One region of the Bacillus marinisedimentorum genome, then DNA from elsewhere that is predicted to be linked to it. Evidence: predicted binding sites of a transcription regulator. Region 1 holds the regulator's gene; the other holds the start of a gene.

Region 1 (10,823 bases):
TACCCTCTTGGTTTTAAAAAAATAAGCATCGCAAATAACATACCAATTCACATAGGAAAAAGTACATTGACAACAGCTATTGACATTATATTATTTGGGGTGTGATTTTGTATGCTAATTCGAGCGTCAATCTCCAATAATCGTTGATATACAAGGAAAAAAGAATAGACCAAATCATATGTGATTTGGTCTGCTAATTGGTCTGCTAATTGGTCTGCTATTTCGTATGTTTCTCCACCCAAACGGAACTACTTAGGCCGAAGCGCCGGAGTTTTTTCATTGTTAAGGAAATTATATAAGCGTTGTGGATAAAAAGCCAGGAGGGAATCATCCAGCACCAGGCGCCAGCGGCTATCGTCATAAGCGGGCGCCTTGCGCATTTGTTCCGGTCTGTCACACTATTACTGAAGATGCTGGTCGTTTTGCTGAGTGGGCATCGAGGGCAGCTTCCAGCGGTAATGAACGGAGAGCATGCGCAGGACAACAAGCGCCGCAAGAAGAAAGTAAAGTTCAAAAGGTCTGCTTGCAAGTCCGATACCGATAATGAGTCCCCCGAGAACAGCCCAGGCCGCATACACATCATCACGGAGCACAACCGGCTTCCTGCCGGCCAAGATGTCTCGGATGATTCCGCCGCCGCTTCCCGTAAGGACAGCAGCAACAATCACTGCACTGATATGATGGTTCATGCCTGAGGCATAAACCGCTCCCTGTATGGCAAACGCCGACAGCCCGATGGCATCGAAAAAACTTTCCCATTTGCGCCAGTGTGGTAAAATGACACGGGGAAACAAAAAAATGAGTGTAATGAAAACGATTGCCGCGATAAACAGTTCATTTTGGGCCCAGAGCTCTGACACCGGTATGCCGATCAGCAAATTCCTGACAGCCCCACCCCCGAATGCCGCCGCAAAACCAAGTATATAAAAACCGAGAAGGTCGTAGTCTTCCTCCATGGCAACAATTGCCCCGCTGGCCGCGAACGCGAGAGTGCCGATCATATTAAAAACTTCCCAAGTCATTCAAGCACCTACTTTTAAATCGAGTCATTTCAGGATATACAAGAAGTAATCCTTTGAAAATAGTAATGGTTCTAAGCGTAAAGTGCAACAACTATTTATTGCCTCTGCTATGATAAAGAAAAATGGATGCTGAAAGGCGGGATGCATCATGGATCATGTAAAAGACAGAGAAAGAGCTGTGCTGGTCGCATCGTGGCTGCAACAGGACACGGAAGAAAGGATCGAGTACTCACTTGATGAATTGGCATCTTTAACAGGTACAGCAGGTGGGGAGGTCGCAGGAGTATATACACAAAAACGACAGAAAATCGATCCGGCGACTTACATTGGAAAAGGAAAAATCCAAGAAATCGCGGCAGCAGCCGATGAGTTGGATGCAGACCTCGTTATTTTTAATGATGAATTATCCCCTTCCCAAATCAGAAACTTATCAGGCTTATTCCATCAGCGGGTCATCGATCGGACCCAGCTCATACTAGATATTTTCGCGGGTCGGGCAAAGTCGAGGGAAGGCCAGCTGCAGGTCGAGCTTGCCCAGCTTCAATATTTGCTGCCAAGACTCGGCGGGCAGGGTGAAGCAATGTCCAGGCTTGGTGCCGGCATCGGGACGAGGGGACCGGGTGAAACCAAACTGGAATCGGACCGCCGCCATATCAGGCGCCGTATCGATGACTTGAAAAAACAGCTTCAGGTCATCGTCGAACATAGGGAGCGCTATCGTGAAAGGAGAAAAAGGAACAGAGCGACCCAGATAGCGCTTGTAGGATACACAAATGCCGGAAAATCAACCCTGTTCAACAAGCTGACAGAAGCGGAATCATTTGAGGAGGATCTGCTGTTTGCTACCCTTGATCCGTTAACGAGGAAAATGATTATTCCATCTGGGGCAACTGTTTTGCTGACCGACACTGTCGGGTTCATCCAGGATTTGCCGACAACCCTCGTGGCAGCTTTCCGGTCAACCCTCGAAGAAGTTAAGGAGGCAGACTTAATCGTTCATGTCGTGGACTCATCGAACCCGGATCATTTCAATCATGAAGAAACAGTGTATGAACTGCTCGAAGACCTAGGGGTCAACGACATTCCGATTCTTACAGTCTATAACAAAAAGGATGAAATGCTTGAAGACTTTATTCCCGGAACGCGTGCCGGTTCCAAATTGCTGATCAGTGCATTCGAAGAAGAGGATATCAACCGGTTGAAAGCGGAAGTCCAATCTTGCCTGATTAAGGAAATGACCGCTTACGATGTGACTGTCAATGAAAATAACGGGCGCCTTCTTGCGCGGCTCGCTGCCGAAACGATCCTGCAGGAAAGAACATACGATGAAGCTGAAACAGGTTACCGCTGTACGGGGTATATCCACCCGCACGTGCCATTGTATAAAGAACTGGCTGAAAATAAAGGAGAATAGCAGCATGTACGAACATTTTACAAACAGCAGTAAAATCGAGCAATACGCCAATGAAATCGAAAAACAAATCGAACCGCTTCACCGGATAGCTGATCAAACAGCTGAATCGAACCAATTCCGCGTCCTGGAAAGCTTCCGTCATTTCCAGGTAAGTGATTTTCATTTCACACCCTCGACCGGCTACGGCTATGATGATGCCGGCCGGGACACATTGGAAAGGGTATATGCACGGGCGCTTGGCGCCGAAGCGGGACTTGTGCGGCCACAAATCATTTCCGGCACCCATGCCATATCAACCGCATTATTCGGGGTTCTCCGCCCGGGGGATGAGCTCCTTTACATAACAGGCCGCCCTTATGACACCCTTGAAGAAATCGTCGGCATCCGCGGAAACGGGAAAGGTTCGCTCAAAGAGTTCGGAATCAAATACCGTTCAATCGATCTGACTGAAGAGGGGATGGTTGATTTTAACGCTGTAAAACAAGCGATCGGATCCAATACGAAGATGATCGGAATTCAGCGTTCCAAAGGCTACGGCATACGTCCATCTTATACAGTTGAAGAAATCCGGGAAATGATTGATTTTGTAAAGGATCTCAAAGAAGACATCATCGTTTTCGTTGATAACTGTTACGGAGAATTTGTGGAAACGATGGAACCGGCTCACGCAGGAGCAGATCTAATGGCCGGCTCACTTATTAAAAATCCAGGTGGGGGACTCGCTAAAACAGGAGGCTATATCGTCGGCAGGGCCGATCTGGTGGAATTATGCGGGTACAGGCTGACATCACCGGGAATCGGAGCCGAAGCAGGTGCATCTCTATACAGCCTCCAGGAAATGTATCAAGGATTTTTTCTTGCACCACATATTGTTGCCCAGGCGGTAAAAGGGGCGATTTTCACATCTGCCTTTTTAGAAAAAGCAGGTTTAAGGACATCTCCAAAATGGAATAGTAAAAGGACTGATTTGATTCAATCCGTAGAATTTGATGATGCTGAAAGCATGGTGTCGTTCTGTCAGGCGATTCAGTTCGCTTCACCCGTCAATTCCCATGTGACACCGCATCCGAGTTATATGCCGGGCTATGAAGATGACGTCATCATGGCGGCGGGAACCTTCATTCAGGGGGCTAGCCTGGAGCTCACAGCCGATGGGCCGATCCGGCCGCCTTTTACCGCATACGTACAGGGCGGTCTGACTTATGAGCATGTGAAAATTGCAGTATGCCAGGCAGTTGACCGGCTAGAGGAAGATGGGCTGATCAAATTATGAACCGGCGTTGACGTTAAAAGGGCTGAAGCCCTTTTTCTCATTTTGCTTGCAATTCCCCCGGGGAAGTCTCCTCAAAAAAAATAATGTGAGAAAACCTAACATCCATTTGACAACATACCTTACATAAGATAAACTGTTAGTAATTGAATAAGGAATGTTCTGAAAAGGAGGAGTTGCAATGGGTGATACCATACGCCGCAACATGCCCCTCTTTCCTATGGGAATCGTCATGAAACTCACAGAATTATCAGCCCGGCAAATTCGCTATTATGAAGAACACGGACTGGTAAGCCCTGCGCGTACAGAAGGGAACAGGCGCATGTTTTCTTTCAATGATGTTGACCGGCTGCTTGAAATCAAGGAGCTGATTGAAAGAGGCATCAATATGGCCGGCATCAAAGAGATTGTCCTGAGACAGGAGGAGACTCGTGCTCCCGCAGCTGAAAAAGCAGCAAAACCGGAAATGACCGATGAACAGCTGCGTGACATTTTGAGAAATGAGCTTCAACATGCCGGCAGGTATAACAAAGCGTCCCTGCGTCAAGGAGAGTTATCAAGGTTTTTCCATTAATGGCAAATATAGCCGTTGATGACTTTATAAAAAAGTGGGAGGAAGAATAGCAAAATGTCTAAGTATTCAAAAGAAGATATCCTGAATTTAGCTGATAAGGAAAATGTAAAATTTATCCGACTCCAATTCACAGATTTGCTTGGAATCATCAAAAACGTAGAAATCCCGGTAGATCAGCTGCCTAAAGCACTCGACAATCAAATGATGTTTGACGGTTCTTCCATTGAAGGTTTTGTCCGTATTGAAGAATCTGATATGTACCTTTTCCCTGATCTTGATACATGGGTCATTTTCCCGTGGACATCTGAGAAAGGAAAAGTGGCCCGCCTGATCTGTGATATTTACAATCCGGACGGCACTCCGTTTGAAGGAGACCCGCGCGGCATTCTCAAGCGCATGCTCAAAGAAATGGAAGAGCTCGGCTTCACCGACTTCAACATTGGACCTGAACCGGAGTTCTTCCTGTTTAAAAATGATGAAAACGGTGAACCGACCCTCGAACTGAACGATAAAGGCGGATATTTTGACCTTGCACCGACCGACCTCGGCGAAAACTGCCGTCGTGATATCGTCCTTGAACTCGAGGATATGGGTTTTGAAATTGAAGCATCACACCATGAAGTTGCACCCGGCCAGCATGAGATCGACTTTAAATACGCTTCTGCTTTGCGGGCCTGTGATGACATCCAGACATTCAAACTGGCTGTGAAAACAATCGCACGGAAACACGGCCTTCATGCAACCTTCATGCCGAAACCGCTCTTTGGCGTCAATGGATCTGGAATGCATGCGAACATGTCCCTGTTCAGGAATGGCGAAAACGCGTTCTATGATACTGAAGGAGACTTGCAGCTCAGCGATACGGCCCGTCATTTCGTAGCCGGTATCCTCAAGCACGCTGAATCCTTTACCGCGATCACTAACCCGACGGTAAATTCCTATAAGCGTCTTGTTCCCGGGTATGAAGCGCCTTGTTATGTTGCCTGGTCTTCAAAAAACAGAAGCCCGCTTGTCCGTGTACCTGCTTCACGCGGCCTTTCGACCCGGATTGAAGTCCGCAGTGTCGATCCGGCAGCGAACCCTTACCTGGCTATGGCGGTCATGCTTGCGGCTGGACTTGACGGCATCAAAAACAATATGTCCGCGCCGTCTCCTGTCGACCGCAACATTTATGTGATGAACAAAGATGAACGAATGAGCATCGGAATCAACGATCTTCCTTCCACACTGAAAGAAGCACTTGAGCTGCTGAAAAAAGATGAAGTACTGATGACAGCACTCGGCAAACATGCATCGGAACACTTTATCGAAGCTAAAGAAATTGAGTGGGATATGTTCCGGACCCAGGTTCACCCTTGGGAACGTGAACAATACTTTACAACATATTAAGACAGAAACAAAGCCTCCCGGAGACGGGGGGCTTTTTAAATATCCTCAAAAAAAAACAGCCGGCAGTGTGACCGGCTGTTTCATATTCCTATAGTAAAGATGGCGGTTTGCGGGATGACAGCAAAAACAGCATCCGCTGCTTAATGAACCATCCTGTAGACGCCGACCACTTTTCCGAGGATGCTTACATTCCGGAGGATGATCGGATCCATTGTGGAATTTTCAGGCTGGAGGCGGACATAGTCCTTTTCTTTAAAGAAACGTTTTACAGTAGCTTCGTTCTCATCCGTCATGGCGACAACGATATCACCGTTGTTCGCGGTGCTTTGCTGGCGGACGATGACCATGTCTCCGTCATAAATGCCCGCTTCAATCATACTGTCTCCGACGATATTTAGGATATAAACATTTTCATCCGCCGCTGCGACAAACCGCTCAGGCAAAGGCATATATTCTTCCACGTTTTCGATTGCTGAAATTGGCTGCCCGGCAGTTACCTTACCGATAACAGGAACATTGACTGTCCGGCTGACAGGGATGTCCTGGGCGGACTGGGTGCCAAGGACTTCGATTGCCCGAGGCTTAGTGGGATCCCTCCTGATCAGGCCCTTCTTTTCAAGCCGTGCCAGATGTCCGTGTACAGTAGAACTTGAAGCAAGCCCGACTGCTTCGCCGATCTCCCTGACGGAAGGGGGATAGCCTTTTTGATGGACTTCTTCTTTAATGAAATTCAGGATTTCCTCCTGGCGTTTTGAGAGTTTTGTCATTTTGTGCACCCCGTTCGTTTCCTTTTCTTACCGTAAGTATACCATGTCCCTGTCCAGCATACAAACATAAGTTCGAAAAACCGTTGACGGAAACATTTGTTCCCTTTATAATGAACTCAACAAAAGCGAACGTATATTCTTGGGGAGGGAATAGAAAGATGCAAAGCAAAATCGATATGACATTTGTCGCTGCATTTATTTTCATGATCCTGTTTACAACAGCTACAGTGGTGATGGCAGCGCCGCTTGACAGGGAAGATTACATAAAAGTAACGATAGAAAAGGGAGATACACTCTGGGGGCTTGCTGAGGAATACCACGACCATCATGTTTACACTGCTGAGGAATTCATCGGCTGGGTCACTGACCATAACGACGTGGAACGGTCCGCTATTTATCCAGGACAGAAAATTCTCATTCCGGTCGAAAAAGACTGAGGCGGCACCGGCAATCCAGAGTGCAATAAAGAAATAGAGTTACACATATGCGGAAGGGACAACGTTTATGAATTATGACAGATGGGCTTTTGGACACCCTCATAAAATAAAAGAACATACAGGTGATCAAACATGAATGCAGTCCTTTACTGCAGAGTCAGTACTGATAAAAATACACAGGAGACTTCAATCGCCAGGCAAAATGAAGAGTTAACGAAGCTTGCCGGTGAACTGGACATACACATAGTCGAAATGATAGAAGAGAAAAAAAGCGGTTATGAAATTGACCGCGATGGTGTATTCCGCTTTCTTGAGCTGTTTCAGACAGGGCAAGCGGATGCTTTGCTCATCCAGGATGAGACAAGGCTTGGCAGAGGGAATGCACGCATTGCTCTTCTGCATACGCTGCAAAAACTCGGCATCAAAATTCATACGATTTCCCATCAAGGTGAACTTAAACTGTCGGAAGCGGATTCTATGGTTCTTGATATTGTGAGCATCGTAGAAGAATATCAGCGTAAGCTCCATAATCTCAAAATCAAACGTGGTATGAAGCGGGCGGTTGCAAATGGATACAGGCCGCAGCAAAACTTGACCAGCAGGAATCACGGTCCGGGAAGGGAAAGGAAGGAAGTGCCGGTATCAGAAATTGTCAGGCTGCGGAACAATGGCCTGACCTTTGCTGAAATTGCTGCCACCCTGCGGGGGCTTGGTTTTGGCATCTCGAAGGCTACGGTCAACAGGCGCTATCAGGAATACATGGGGTCGATGGATGATGGGAATGCTGGGGAGTAGACTGTGAAAACCAAACATGATAAAATAAAAACCCTTAATGGGCTAATTATTATGTATAAGGAGTTTTTTGATGCTTTCACCTGAAAAAATAAACCGGATCAATGAGTTGGCACGCAAGTCGAAACGTGATGGCTTGACTCCGGAAGAAGTAAAAGAGCAAAAAAAATTGCGGGAAGAATATTTGCAGGCTTTCCGGGGAAACTTTGACCGCACATTGCAAAATGTGAAAATAGTGGATCCAAACGGAAATGACGTGACGCCGGAAAAGCTGAAACAGAAAAAACATTCAAATAAAGGACACAAACACTGAGAGATACAGCTAGCCGGATTGCTGTATCTTTTTTGTTTTGGGCTCGTAATTCACGGGAAAAGAGATATAATACAATAGTAGAATTGATTAACCGTTCTTCAGCTGTTTTGAGTGCTTGAACATTTAATTCAAGAAAGCTATGATTGTAGCTGGGAACGGATAAACACATTACATAGAAGGGATGAAAATTTTATGGCAGATAACATCCACGATCTTTCCATTAATACCATCCGGACGCTTTCAATTGATGCAATTGAAAAAGCACAATCAGGACATCCGGGAATGCCAATGGGAGCAGCTCCTATGGCATACAGTCTCTGGACTAAATATATGAATCAGAACCCGGCGAATCCGGAATGGTTCAACAGGGACCGTTTTGTCCTGTCTGCAGGACACGGCTCCATGCTTTTATACAGTCTTCTTCATCTGGCAGGTTACGATGTCACAATGGACGATCTCAAAAACTTCCGCCAGTGGGGCAGCCGAACGCCTGGTCATCCGGAATACGGCCATACATCTGGTGTTGAAGCAACAACAGGACCGCTTGGCCAGGGTATTGCAATGGCTGTAGGGATGGCGATGGCTGAAAGGCATCTTGCAGCAAAATATAACCGCGGCAGCTATAATGTAGTGGACCACTTTACATACAGTATTTGCGGTGACGGCGACTTGATGGAAGGCATTTCCGGAGAGGCTGCCTCCTATGCCGGCCATATGAAACTGGGCCGCCTTGTTGTGTTATATGACTCAAATGATATTTCCCTTGACGGCCAGCTGGACCGCTCGTTCACCGAAAGCGTCGAAGACCGTTTTAAAGCTTATGGATGGCAGGTAATCAGGGTGGAGGACGGAAACAATCTTGAGGAAATTGAAGAAGCTCTGGAAAATGCAAGAGCGGATCTTGATCGCCCTACACTGATTGAAGTGAAAACAACGATCGGATACGGCTCCCCTAACAAAGCCGGCTCTTCAGCCTCTCACGGTGCACCGCTTGGCGAAGAAGAAGCGAAAATGACGAAAGAGTCTTATAAATGGACGTTTGAACGGGATTTCCATGTACCTGATGAAGTTTACAGCCACTTTAACGAAAAAGTGAAAGAGAACGGCCAACAAAAAGAAAATGAGTGGAATAAGCTGTTTGATTCATATAAAAATGAACATCCTGAACTGGCAAGGGATCTTGAAACAGCGATCAAGGGCGAGCTTCCGGAAGGATGGGAAAGCCATCTGCCGGAGTATGCTCCAGGCGAACACAAAGCTGCTACCCGCGCCTCCAGCGGTGAAGTGCTGAACGGAATCGCAAATGGAATCCCGAACTTCTTCGGCGGTTCTGCAGACCTGGCCGGCTCCAATAAAACACTGATTAAAGATGAAGAGGATTTTTCCGCAAGCAATTATGCAGGCCGGAATATCTGGTTCGGTGTTCGTGAATTTGCGATGGGTGCCGCTCTGAACGGCATGGCACTCCATGGCGGGCTGAAAGTGTATGGCGGAACATTCTTCGTCTTCTCCGACTACTTGCGCCCGGCTATCCGCCTGGCAGCCTTAATGGGGCTTCCTGTCACATACGTATTTACACATGACAGCATTGCTGTCGGTGAGGACGGCCCTACACACGAACCGATTGAACAGCTGCCTTCATTAAGAGCGATGCCTGGTTTGTCCATCATCCGCCCGGCAGACGGCAATGAAACGAAGGCTGCCTGGAAAATGGCCATGGAAAGCACAAATAAACCAACAGCGCTTGTGCTTACACGCCAGGGACTGCCGACAATGGCAACCGGACAAAAAGCAGAAGAAGGAGTCCGCAAAGGTGCATACGTCATTTCGTCCGCACAAAACGGAAACCCTGAGGCGCTTCTTCTTGCGTCTGGCTCAGAAGTGAGCCTTGCTGTGGAAGCGCAGAAAGAACTTGAAAAAGACGGCATCCATATATCAGTGGTGTCCATGCCTTCCTGGGACAGATTTGAAGAACAATCAGAAGAATATAAGGAAAAAGTCATCCCGAAATCCGTCAAGAAGCGTCTTGCTATTGAAATGGCTGCCACTTTCGGATGGGAGCGCTATACCGGCGATGAAGGAAAAGTGCTCGGCATAGACCGTTTCGGTGCTTCTGCTCCGGGAGAAAAGGTCGTATCAGAATATGGCTTCAATGTAGGAAATGTGGTTTCTGAGCTTAAATCCCTTCTGAAAAAATAATATGAAATTCCCGAAACCTCCGGCCGAGCCGGGGGTTTTTTCATCGTATAGGAAAGTGAAAGTTGTCAGGAAGGAAGGAATGAAAAGGAGCAGACAATTTTATGGATATAGAACGGCAGATGTGCCGCCGTCTTTGCCTGAAAGCTCGCCAATCGGCGAGTTTTCGCTGTTGTTAAGGAAATTATAATATTTAAGCGTTGCGGATAGCCAGAAGGGAATTGTCCAGCTCCAGGCGCAAGCGGCTATCGTCATAAGCAGGCGCCTTGCGCATTTATTCTGTCCATGACACTAACAGTCTATATGCAAGCGGCTCCATTCGACAAAAATAGAAGAGATTTGTTTCACGGATAGACATTGATTATATAAATGTTCCGCTATACTGACAGAAAGGAGATTACAGGAGGGGGCTGCATGAGAAGGTTCGTCATTTATCTTGTGGAAGAAGAGTTTTGCCACCACTTCTTCGGCAACGAAGACCGATTATACAATTTGTTTTATCAATATGAATTTAAACAGGACATGCAAGCATATAACGTTGTCAAAAGGCAGGTCCAATATATTACACGGAGGGTCCCGATCCAATTGCTCAAGCATGAAATCGGGTCAAGGATAAAGAGCCGCCCGGACGGACATATTTTGTTGAATA
Region 2 (10,823 bases), on a different contig from region 1:
AAAGGAAAAGTAATCGCCATTACGGGAGCTTCCAGCGGAATCGGCGAGCAGACCGCATACAAAGCTGCTGAAATGGGGGCATTGACCGTGCTCCTTGCCCGGTCGGAAGACAGGCTGGCTGCAGCTGCCAGCCGGATTGAAAAGACAACCGGTTTGCGGCCTTTATATTTTGCGCTTGATGTCAGCGATCCCGGGCAGGTCGAACAGGTATTCAAAACCATCTACGAACAGGCCGGCAGGATTGACATACTCGTCAATAACGCCGGCTTCGGGATTTTTGAAGAATTTGAAAAAGCCCCGCTGGATGAAGTGAAGAGGATGTTCGACGTCAACGTTTTCGGAGTGATTGCCTGTACCGGGATGGTGCTTCCTCATATGAAGGAACAAAAAAGCGGGCATATCATCAATGTCGCTTCTCAGGCAGGAAAACTCGCCACCCCGAAATCGAGCGCCTACTCTGCGACGAAACATGCCGTGCTCGGCCTGACCAACAGTTTGCGCATGGAGACGGTTCAATACGGAATCCATGTGACGGCAGTGAACCCCGGCCCGATCAAAACGAACTTTTTTGAAACAGCCGACAAATCGGGGAGCTATGTCAAAAATGTGGAAAAATTCATGCTGCCCGCTGCAGAGGTGGCAGAAAAAATCACCGGGGCCATGGTCAAGCCGCGGCGGGAAATTAACCTGCCGCGCTGGATGAACGCAGGGAGCGTATTATACCAGCTGTTCCCGGGGATTGTGGAAAAAGTCGCCGGAAATGCTTTTCGGAAGAAGTGAAAAGTGGGGGAAGAACGTGAAAATTTCCAGACCCGGGAACTCAGGCTGCGCTGGCGTGCCGTCGTATTGAGGTGCGGATCAGCTGCGGCGTGAAAAATGGAGTTTTGGCGTGAAAGCCGGGCTGAACGGCGCGAAACAGCTGCTTTGGCGTGAAAGTTGGACGCTTCGGCATGAAATGTGGGAAATTGCGCGTGAAACAGTTGCAGTTTGGCGTGAAAGAAACGGGACGCCGCGCGAAAGTGCATCCACCTGATTGCGGTTGTTCGTGTACGGCGTGAAAAACCGGGGATATGGCATGAATGAACAGTCATCCGGCGTGAAATACAAAGAAAATGAATTGTTTTTTTAAAAAATGAGACAAATCCGCCAGGTCACCAGCCAAAAATCGGCCGAGTGATACCGCATTTGAGTAAACAGCCTGTTTCGGCCGCAGGCTTGTGTGAATCGAGGGGAAAGAACGTGGTAATTTCCATGCCCAGGGGAACTCAGGCTGTGCTGGCGTGCCGTCGTATTGAGGTGCGGATCAGCTGCGGCGTGAAAAAATGGAGTTACGGCGTGAAAGCCGGGCTGAACGGCGCGAAACAGCTCCTTTGGCGTGAAAGTTGGACGCTTCGGCATGAAATGTGGGAGATTGCGCGTGAAACAGCTGCAGTTTGGCGTGAAAGAAACGGGATGCCGCGCGAAAGTGCATCCCCCTGATTGCGGTTGTTCGTGTACGGCGTGAAAAACCGGGGATATGGCATGAATGAACAGTCATCCGGCGTGAAATACAAAGAAAATGAATTGTTTTTTTAAAAAATGAGACAAATCCGCCAGGTCACCAGCCAAAAATCGGCCGAGTGATACCGCATTTGAGTAAACAGCCCGTTTCGGCCGCAGGCTTGTGTGAATCGAGGGGAAAGAACGTGGTAATTTCCATGCCGCGTGATCTCACCCGTCCCACTGCTCCCGCTGGATATTGAACAAGTCTTCACGGACAGACGAAAATATGCGGTGCATTTCCGAGGAGGCGAGCCTGTCCGCACCAATCAATTGGTGTGGATAGGCTCCGCTTATGCGTAACCGCTAAGCGGGCGCCTTAGACTTTTCTTATTCTCATCCTGTCACATACTCATACGCAACATCTTCAACGATATCCCCAACATCTGCTTCACTGCCTGGTTCTGCCAGTATGTTCAGTGCTTTATCCACGAGTTTTTCCATTTCATCAGCAGGCAGGCGGGTGTTTTCCTGCCCATATTGTGCCAGCCGGCGCCGAATCATCCCTGCAAGTAAATTTCTGTCCATATGCCGATCTCCTTTTTTCGAAGTTCCTGTATTTCTATTATAAACGTGCGGGCATCAAACGAAATAGTCTCGCCTGCTTTTTAGGCAATAGAAAGGTTTCACTGCCCTAATATTTTTTCCAGTCGCATCACATGACTGGTTCAGATCTTCAAAGCCTCAAAGCCTCAAACCCTCAAATCACAGTACAATTTGGACCCCGGCACTTCAAATATGCCGCTGGCCGGGAACTTTTCGTTTTCGTTTCACAAAAACTTCCATTGAAAACAAAACATATATTCTTTTATAATAAAAACAGAATGAATAGGAACGTGCGTTCGGTGGTAAGGATATATAGAGAAAGATACAGGAGGGAGACCTTATGGTTGAATATACAGAACTGCCGGACCAGAAAATCCTTTGTATTGATATGAAAAGTTTTTATGCGAGCTGCTCTGCGGTAATGCGGGGGCTTGACCCGCTCGATTGCCACCTGGCCGTTGTCGGGAATACCGAGCGGCAGGGGAGTGTCGTGCTTGCTGCTTCGCCCCGCCTTAAAAAGGATTTCGGCATCAGGACAGGCAGCCGGCTGTTTGAAATTCCCGCCGATTCCCGCATCATTACAGTTAATGCGGAAATGTCCCTGTATTTGCGGGTGTCGATGGAGATCACCCGGCTGTTCAACCGTTTTGTGCCGAAAGAAGCCATCCACACATACAGCGTGGATGAAAGTTTTTTGAAGGTGGATGGCAGTGAAGGGACATGGGGCGGGGCATGGAGTGTCGCGGAAAAAATAAAGGATGAAATCGATAAGGAATTCCAGCTTCCGTGTGCAATCGGCATCGGGCCCAATATGCTGCTGGCCAAACTGGCGCTCGATCTGGAAGCGAAACATAAGGGGATTGCCGAATGGCGCTATGAAGATGTACCGGAAAAGCTGTGGCCGCTGGCGCCGCTCAGTAAAATGTGGGGCATCGGCACCAGGGTGGAACGGACACTGAACCGCATGGGGATATTTAACGTCGGCCAATTGGCAGCTTTTCCGCTTGAGCGGCTTGAGAAAAAATTCGGGATCATGGGAAATCAGCTTTATTATCACGCCAATGGCATCGATCTTTCTGAACTCGGCGCCCCGATCATGCAGGGACAGATCAGCTTCGGCAAAAGCCAAATCCTGCTCAGGGACTATAAGGACCCGGAGGATGTGAAACATGTCATTCTTGAAATGTGCGAGGAAGTGGCGCGCCGGGCCAGGACACACAAAAAGGCGGGCCGGACGGTGAGCCTCGGCATTGGATACAGCAAGGATGAGGGCGGAGGAGGCTTTCACCGCTCCCGCACAGTCAGCCAGCCGACAAACGTGACCATGGATCTTTATGAGGTATGTCTTGAGCTTTTTCATGAGCACTATAATGGCGGAACCGTTCGTAAAATATCAATCGCGCTTTCGAGCATTACCGGTGATGAAAATGTCCAGCTCAGTCTATTTGACCCCCGCAAGCCTCACCGGCGCCGGCTCGGTTATACGATGGACGCCATCCGCCGTGAACACGGGAGCGGAAAGCTGCTGCGGGCGGTCTCGTTTACAGAAGCAGGAACGGAAAGGCACCGGAGCGGGCTGATTGGCGGTCATAAAAAATAGATGGAGGGAGAAAGATGTTAAAAGACAGAGGCAATATCAAGTGGACATCCCTCATGCTTCCGGAGCATGTAGGCAAGCTGCGCCGCTGGGAAAAAGAAGATCAGCGCCCGCAAAAGCCGGAATTGGATGAGCAGGAGCTTGAGCTTCTCGATGAAATGATCACAGAGGCGCTAAGCCTGCAAAAGCCGCTTACCTTCACCGTTTTTGAAAAGAGCGGCCTTTACCAGGCAACCGGACGGATTACACGGATTGATCAGATAGGCGGGCTCCTTCATCTTACCGGAGCCGAAGGAAGCAAACGGCAGACGATACAGCTTGGGGACATCCTAAAGGCAGAGTGGCCGGTATTGTAAAATCTCCCAGAAGCCGGCGGCCTAAAAAAACCAAGTGCAGGGGACTCTGACCGGGTAAAAATGTTATCCGGTTAACAGCGGGCTGTACGCGGTATATAAGAAATAGAAAACGAATAGGCAGATAAGAAAAAGGAGCTGCTCAGATGAAGCGCAAGATTTATTTACTGCTGGGGGCTGCGGGCGTCCTGGCAGTGCTGGCTATAATAAACCGGTATGCTTTCGCGGCGGACCCGGAGGTATTGAGAAAGTGGATACTCTCGTTCGGCATATTTTCTTCCGCCGTATATATCGTGATTCTGGCAGTTCGGCCGCTGACCCTTTTCCCTGCCTCGGTTGTGACAGTTATGGGCGGCCTGGCATTCGGTCCGGTCAAAGGTTTTTTTTATACGCTCGCAGGGGCGTTGCTGGGCGCCGCCATGTCGTATCTGGTTGTGGAAAAATTCAACTGGAAATTGAATGTCACTTCATCTTCATCCAGGCTGGCAAGCCTTAAAGAACGGGTGGAGAAGCGCGGCTTTTATTATCTATTGATGCTGAGGATATTGCCGGTATTGAATTTTGACCTTGTCAGCTACGGTTCGGCAGCAGCCCACATCCCGTTCCGGCGGTATATGGCTGCAACGTTCCTCGGCATCATCCCGGGAACGGTTGCATATACATTTCTCGGCAGCAGCATCATCACAGGGGATGTTGAGCTGCTCGTGATAGCTGCATTGATTCTTGCCTTACTCAGCCTTTTCGCCCGTTTCCTCGCCAAAAAAAGAAAAGGCATTCCGGAATGACACGAGCGGAGTTACGGACAGGCAGTCCGGGAATACTTACTGAAAAAACTTTGTAAAACGTAATTGCTGATTTGAAACGATGTCGATTCAACAGCCCTGCCTGTTTAACAGAGCTATTTAAAAAGGATCCTGTAACGGATCCCGCTTTAAAATCAACCGGTTTAAAAAGGCTCCTGATGATGAGGAGCCTTTTTCTTTGTTGAGGAAATTATAAAATGTAAGCGTTGCGGATAAAAAGCCAGAAGGGAATCGTCCAGCTCCAGGCGCCAGCGGCTATCGTCATAAGCGGTGATCCCCTCCGGGAGGAAAGAGCACCTCCCTGCGGGTACCCCCGCTTATGCGTACGCCGCTAAGCGGGCGCCTTGCACATTTGTTTATAAGTCCTACTCCTGTTCGGCCCGGACCTTTGAATCGAATTGGCCGCGGTGTGCGCCGTCGCAAAACGGCTTGTTCCCGGATAAACCGCAGCGGCAAAGCGAGACCGAGTTTTTGGTTTCAAATGCATTCCCTTCCACATCGACAACTTCAAAATCACCATTGACAAGAAGAGGACCGTTATCCATTACTTTAAGTTTAACATCACTCATTAGCATCGCCTCCTTTGTATTATCATCTATATCGTAAACAGAAAATTAAGAATATACAACAGGAAGCACTTGCCGCCTGCTAAAAGAAGCGGAACAAATTCTTCATCCGGCTCTTAAATTACGGCACGGTTCACTGTATAATAAGGTAAAAAGAAACAAGGCCGATAAATTGATGCCGTTATGCTTTGGAGTGCCCAGGCCTGCTGACAAAACGTCCGGCGGCAGGGTATGAACTCACCCGGAGTTTTAAATAGATAAATCGATTTTGACGGCTCAATATACTCAGGATGAAACATGTCAAAAAGTATAAAGGTCTTCTCAAGGTGTCGATGTTCCAGCTCATTTCCAGGGAGGAGGCAGCAGTTTGATACATACAAGCCGCAGCGGTCATCCCACAGATCTTGAAGAAACGGAAAGGCAGGAAGAATTCCATTATCCGGCCGGGCGGAAAGTGCCAGGTGAAGAAATAGGGGAACGTGTGACGGCTGAATACGGCCGCTGCAATATGAAAAATTGGATTGGATGGTGTGATGGGGACTACTCAGAACATGACAGAACAGGATGGAGATGATGCAGCCTCATGAAGATTACAGTGTCGGAATGTGCAGCTGAGAGGCTCGCTGGCGTTGCCGGCAGTTCCGGAGACAGCTATTTCAAGCTTATCTATGATACGGAAGGCTGCGGGTGCGGTGTCGATGGAACGGCCGCCCTCACCCTTACCAGGGAAAAAGAGGGACTCGATGAAGTGTTCCCGGCAGGCCCTTTTACATTTTTGGTCGCCAGGCATGACATGATTTATTTTGATGAGCGATTGACGATCGACTGCCGGGCAGGCGGCCATAGCCTTCTATTGAAAAGCCCTGAGCGTATCATCACCCCCAACTTGAACTTGCGGCTCCAGGAAAAGGACGAATGAGTGGAAAGGAGGCGTTATGGTGCAGAAGCGAAAAAACAGCCGAACGAGAGAGAAGGAACAGGAAAAAGGGTTATTAAAAGATCATCTGCAAGGTGATATCCTGACGAAATTGCAGGAAAAGAAAAAAGAGTTGAAGGCAAAGGAAGAAGATGAGCGCCGGCAGCAGCTGGAACAACGCCGCCGCGAGCGGGAAGAACGGGAAAAGAACAAGTCGTTTGAGGAACTGCTGGACGAAAGCGGTCTTGACTGGAAAGAATTCAAATAAAAGGATAAAAAGCATGCCAGCCGGTTTTGATGTGCAAGGAAGTACATCGGAGCAGCGGGCAATTTGAATATGGATAAGGGCAGCTGCACCTCTGTCTTCGTCTAATAAAAGGTAAGTGGGTCAAACCTAAGTAGTTCCGTTTTTCTGGAGAAACATGCGGAATAGCATACTAATTAGCAGACCGAATCGCATATGATTTGGTCTCTTCTTTTTCCTTGTTGTAGCAACGATAATAAGTTGATAGAGTATAAACTACCACGTGAATTCTGATAGGACTTTACTTGGAGAGGTGGGTATGATAGGGCTCGTTTGCCTGATGAAACAACTGGTTCAGCCTTTCAAGACAAATCGTAACCACAGAGGACCAAGTCAAGTCCTTAAACGTTTATTCTATGGATACATATAAACAGTGATAAAAGGTGCATCACTTCAACGTTTTTTTGCTGATGCTGTATATAGAGAAGAGATAGTTCAATAAGTAAAAAGTGTTTAAACGTACTGTTAGGGATTAGAAATTTAAGGAGAGAAAGCTGTTGGAGATGCACCTCATAAATTTGTTGGCGGCATTAGGTGATTATGCATTTGTATTAAGTGTTATATTGAATATTATTATTAGTGTTCTCGGTGTTGTACCAAGCTTTTTCATTACTGCCGCCAATATACAGTTCTTTGGTTTTGAAAATGGATTGATATTATCCATTTTAGGGGAAGCACTTGGAGCAATCGTTAGTTTTTATCTATATCGCAAAGGCATAAAAAAACTATTGGATACAAAAAGAATAAAAAACAAATACATGACTGAATTAACGAAATCAAATGGTATAAAAGCATTTTTTTTGATTGTTGCCCTTAGAATATTTCCATTTATTCCATCGGGTATCGTGACGTTAGCGGGTGCAATAAGTAAAATTGGTATTATCAATTTTTCCTTTGCCAGCACAATAGGAAAAATACCTTCACTTGTGATAGAAGCATATTCTATTCATCAGGTCTTGATATGGAATTGGGAAGGAAAAGTAATCTTAGGTTTGTTTTCATTAGTAACAATATGGTTTATATATAGGAAAAGCAGAATAAAGCAAATCAGCAATTAACATTAGTAACCTCTTTTGAAAGAAAAATAGCTTCTTAAACATAAGGGGACACACATGAACAAAACAGAACGCTTCCAGGCGTTTTTGTTTGCTATGTGTTACTGCTATTCATGATGCTGAGTTTTAGATGTTATTCCAACTGTTTTTTTACATTTTCCCTCATATACCGGAACTATTTACGTCAAAACCTCTGGCCTTTTATTTGTAAAACCCGCAGCCGCTAACAAGAAAAACCTCCGCAAACCGGCATCCCCAAAAATCATATCCTCAAAAACCGGCCGCCCCGAATGTGCTCTCCAAAAATCCCGGATGCTGAAAACTTCATCCCGAACCATGACCTTCTCTGCCTGCATGCTCCGCTATTCTTTCCACATGAACCGTCTTTTGGTAAAATAAAAAGACAGAAAAATCAGACAGAAAAAAGAGAGGAGGGGGCAGAGATGGCAGACCGTGAAAAAATCTCGGCATTATTCATCAATTTCATATCAGCTGCGGGATGGATAGTCATCATTAATGCAGCAGCCGGTTTTTCCCGGCCGGAAAACATATTGATCTACTTGATCCTGTTACTGTTCATAGGCATAACCGAGAGCTATCCGATCAGCCTTATAAAAGGGCAGAGCTCGCTCGGCTTTCCAATTATCTACACGTTCAGCTTCCTGTTCGACCAGCCGGCTGTCATCGCCGGTTTCGCCGCTGTCATTACGCTGGTGAATATAAAGGCAAAGCGGCCATGGCGGGTTGTGTTTTTTAATCCCGCTTTGCTGTCAATCAGCCTGCTGGCTGCTTACAGCATTGCGCCGGCTGCTGTGGAGGCCGCAGAAGCCGCAGGAATGGAGCAGTTTTTTGTTCTGATTGTCCATCTTGGGGCATTTACGCTTTCCTACTATGGGATTAACAACCTGCTGGTAGACCTTGTCCTGTTCATGCGTCCACAGCAGTATACGCGGCGGCAATGGGTACAGAAAACATTATCCGAAACAATCATCATGGCATTATCTTTTCTGTATGGTGTTTTGATGTTCAATCTTGGGAGTGAAGATCGCGGGCCTTTTGATGTTTTTGCATTCTTTTTCTTCTTTTCGCCGCTTGTCGGCTTTTCGCTTTTGAGCGCAACTGCGGCAAGGCTGCGTATACAGAGAAACAAACTGAAACAGCTGTATGATGTCAGCATGGTTCTTAACAAAGGAATTGCGTCTGGAAAATGGATGGAAGATTTCCGGGGACCGCTTGAGGGCCTGCTGGAAGCGGATGCTGTTCTTTTCATCACGAAAGACGGGGACCGCTGGAAAAAGATGATTGCCGCTGGCAGGGTTGAAGATAAGAAGCTTGAGGGCCGTGCTACCGAACATATTCAGCATGTATCTTCCACTGTCATTTACCCGAACCGCAAAAAGGATGGCGGGCCGCTGTCCGACTTCTTTTCGCCGGCGGTTAAGTCGCTCCTGTATGCGCCGGTTACATTGGACGACAAGACAATAGGAATCCTGCTGGCCGGGCGCAGCAGGACCCACAGCTTTTCGACTGATGATATCCGTTCCATCACTTCCCTGGCAAACCAACTCGCAGTCATATGGCGGTCAAAGGCGCTCATTGCCGAGCAGGAGAAGCATAAAATCTTGGAGGAACGAAATCGGATTGCAAGGGAAATTCATGATGGCCTTGCGCAGTCGCTGGCAGGGGCGGTCATGAATCTTGATACGGCGGTGAAACAGCAGGATGCCTCGCCGGAACACGCGAAAAAACTGATTGAGGAAGCGGCATCAAGGCTTCGGTCCAGTATGCAGGAACTGAGGAACTCAATTCATGCTCTCCGTCCTTATCCGACTGAAAGAGTCGGATTGAAGCAGGCGATAGAGGCGAAGGCGGCCGCCGCCGACAGCCAGACGCCGATAAAGGTGAATTTCCAGCAAAGGGGAACGGAATATGAGCTTGATTCGGACATTGAAAAAATCATGTTTGATATTTTTCAGGAAAGCATGGCGAATGCCATTAAACACAGCAGAGCTCAAACGATCGATGTATTGCTCAGCTATCAAAAGAACCAGACACTGCTTCAGATATCAGATGACGGGAAAGGGTTTTCTTTGCTCGATGCGATGCTGAAAGCAAAAAACGGCAGCCATTTCGGGATTCTAAATATGAATGAACAGGCGGAAAACCTGGATGCTGCCTTGCAAATTGACAGTAAAAAAGGGGAAGGGACGGTAATCCAGTTTATCGTTCCGAAAGAAAAGGAGCGTGTGGAACTTGATCAGCGTCGTATTGGTAGATGACCATGCAGTACTGCGAGACGGTCTTAAAAATATTTTTGCCCTTGAAGAGGATATCAACGTAGTCGGGGAAGCTGTGAAAGGGGAAGACGCCCTCCGTACGATCAGGGCTGCCGCTCCGGATGTCGTCATCATGGACATCAACCTGCCGGGAATGAACGGCCTGGAAGTGACACGGATTGTAAAAAAAGAGTTTCCTGAAATCCGAATCCTTGTCCTGACAATGTACAGTGATGATGAATATTTAATGGCTGCTCTCCGTGAGGGAAGCGACGGCTATTTGCTGAAGGATTCACCATCCGAACAGGTAGTGGAGGCCGTCCGCACGGTCGCACTCGGTGAATCGATCATCCATCCGAGTATGACAAAGAAATTGATCGACTATCATAACCGTAAAAAGGAAGACAAAGAAACCCGCCTGACCGAGCGGGAACGGGAAGTGCTGATTTGCCTTGTGGAAGGGCTAAGCAACAAGGAAATCGCAGAAAAGCTTTTCATCAGTGACAAGACGGTTAAAATCCACGTCAGCAAAATTTATAAAAAGCTTGATGTGAAAAGCCGGTCGCAGGCCGTGATTCATGCTGTACAGCATCATCTTGTGCCTCTTCCGTAAGTGTATATTTAACAGAATGGCATCACTGCAGGAAAACCCGGAGAACGCTCCGGGTTTTTTCCGTATCGGAAAGTATAACTTGTCAGCAGGAAGTATTTCGGCACAGCAGCCAATTAATGAATATAGACAAAGGGCAGCTGCGTCTTTGTTTTCACCTGAAAGCTCGCCAATCGGCGAGTTTTTTTGCGTTTCGGGCCGTATGCCGAAAAAGCATACTACTAAGGGGTTATCCAGCGTTAGGACTTTCCCAGCGAT

Evidence for each region. The regulator LexA, encoded in region 1, represses DNA repair genes until DNA is damaged. The targets are predictions, from matches to a motif close to CGAACATATGTTCG.
Region 2: A4U59_RS18035 (Y-family DNA polymerase) is a predicted target of LexA. The motif match lies at 2,371-2,384, and genes of this name have one in related genera.

The regions. Positions count from the first base shown of each region.
Region 1 covers NZ_LWBL02000030.1:122,001-132,823, forward strand. Annotated here, with positions in the region: gene A4U59_RS09725 (trimeric intracellular cation channel family protein) at 402-1,022, opposite strand; gene hflX (GTPase HflX) at 1,171-2,436, shown strand; gene A4U59_RS09735 (methionine gamma-lyase family protein) at 2,441-3,709, shown strand; gene A4U59_RS09740 (MerR family transcriptional regulator) at 3,888-4,280, shown strand; gene glnA (type I glutamate--ammonia ligase) at 4,335-5,669, shown strand; gene lexA (transcriptional repressor LexA) at 5,810-6,436, opposite strand; gene yneA (cell division suppressor protein YneA) at 6,595-6,873, shown strand; gene A4U59_RS09760 (YneB family resolvase-like protein) at 7,006-7,668, shown strand; gene A4U59_RS09765 (DUF896 domain-containing protein) at 7,739-7,978, shown strand; gene tkt (transketolase) at 8,171-10,177, shown strand; gene sirA (sporulation inhibitor of replication protein SirA) at 10,589-10,823, shown strand, end outside.
Region 2 covers NZ_LWBL02000063.1:32,804-43,626, reverse strand. Annotated here, with positions in the region: gene A4U59_RS18050 (SDR family NAD(P)-dependent oxidoreductase) at 1-780, shown strand, start outside; gene A4U59_RS21465 (hypothetical protein) at 890-1,033, shown strand; gene A4U59_RS18045 (hypothetical protein) at 1,273-1,479, shown strand; gene A4U59_RS18040 (YqzH family protein) at 1,876-2,067, opposite strand; gene A4U59_RS18035 (Y-family DNA polymerase) at 2,426-3,685, shown strand; gene A4U59_RS18030 (YolD-like family protein) at 3,700-4,038, shown strand; gene A4U59_RS18025 (TVP38/TMEM64 family protein) at 4,182-4,820, shown strand; gene A4U59_RS18020 (CDGSH iron-sulfur domain-containing protein) at 5,204-5,407, opposite strand; gene A4U59_RS18015 (hypothetical protein) at 5,772-5,978, shown strand; gene A4U59_RS18010 (iron-sulfur cluster biosynthesis family protein) at 5,988-6,323, shown strand; gene A4U59_RS18005 (DUF3886 domain-containing protein) at 6,343-6,588, shown strand; gene A4U59_RS18000 (TVP38/TMEM64 family protein) at 7,146-7,682, shown strand; gene A4U59_RS17995 (sensor histidine kinase) at 8,123-9,958, shown strand; gene A4U59_RS17990 (response regulator) at 9,933-10,568, shown strand.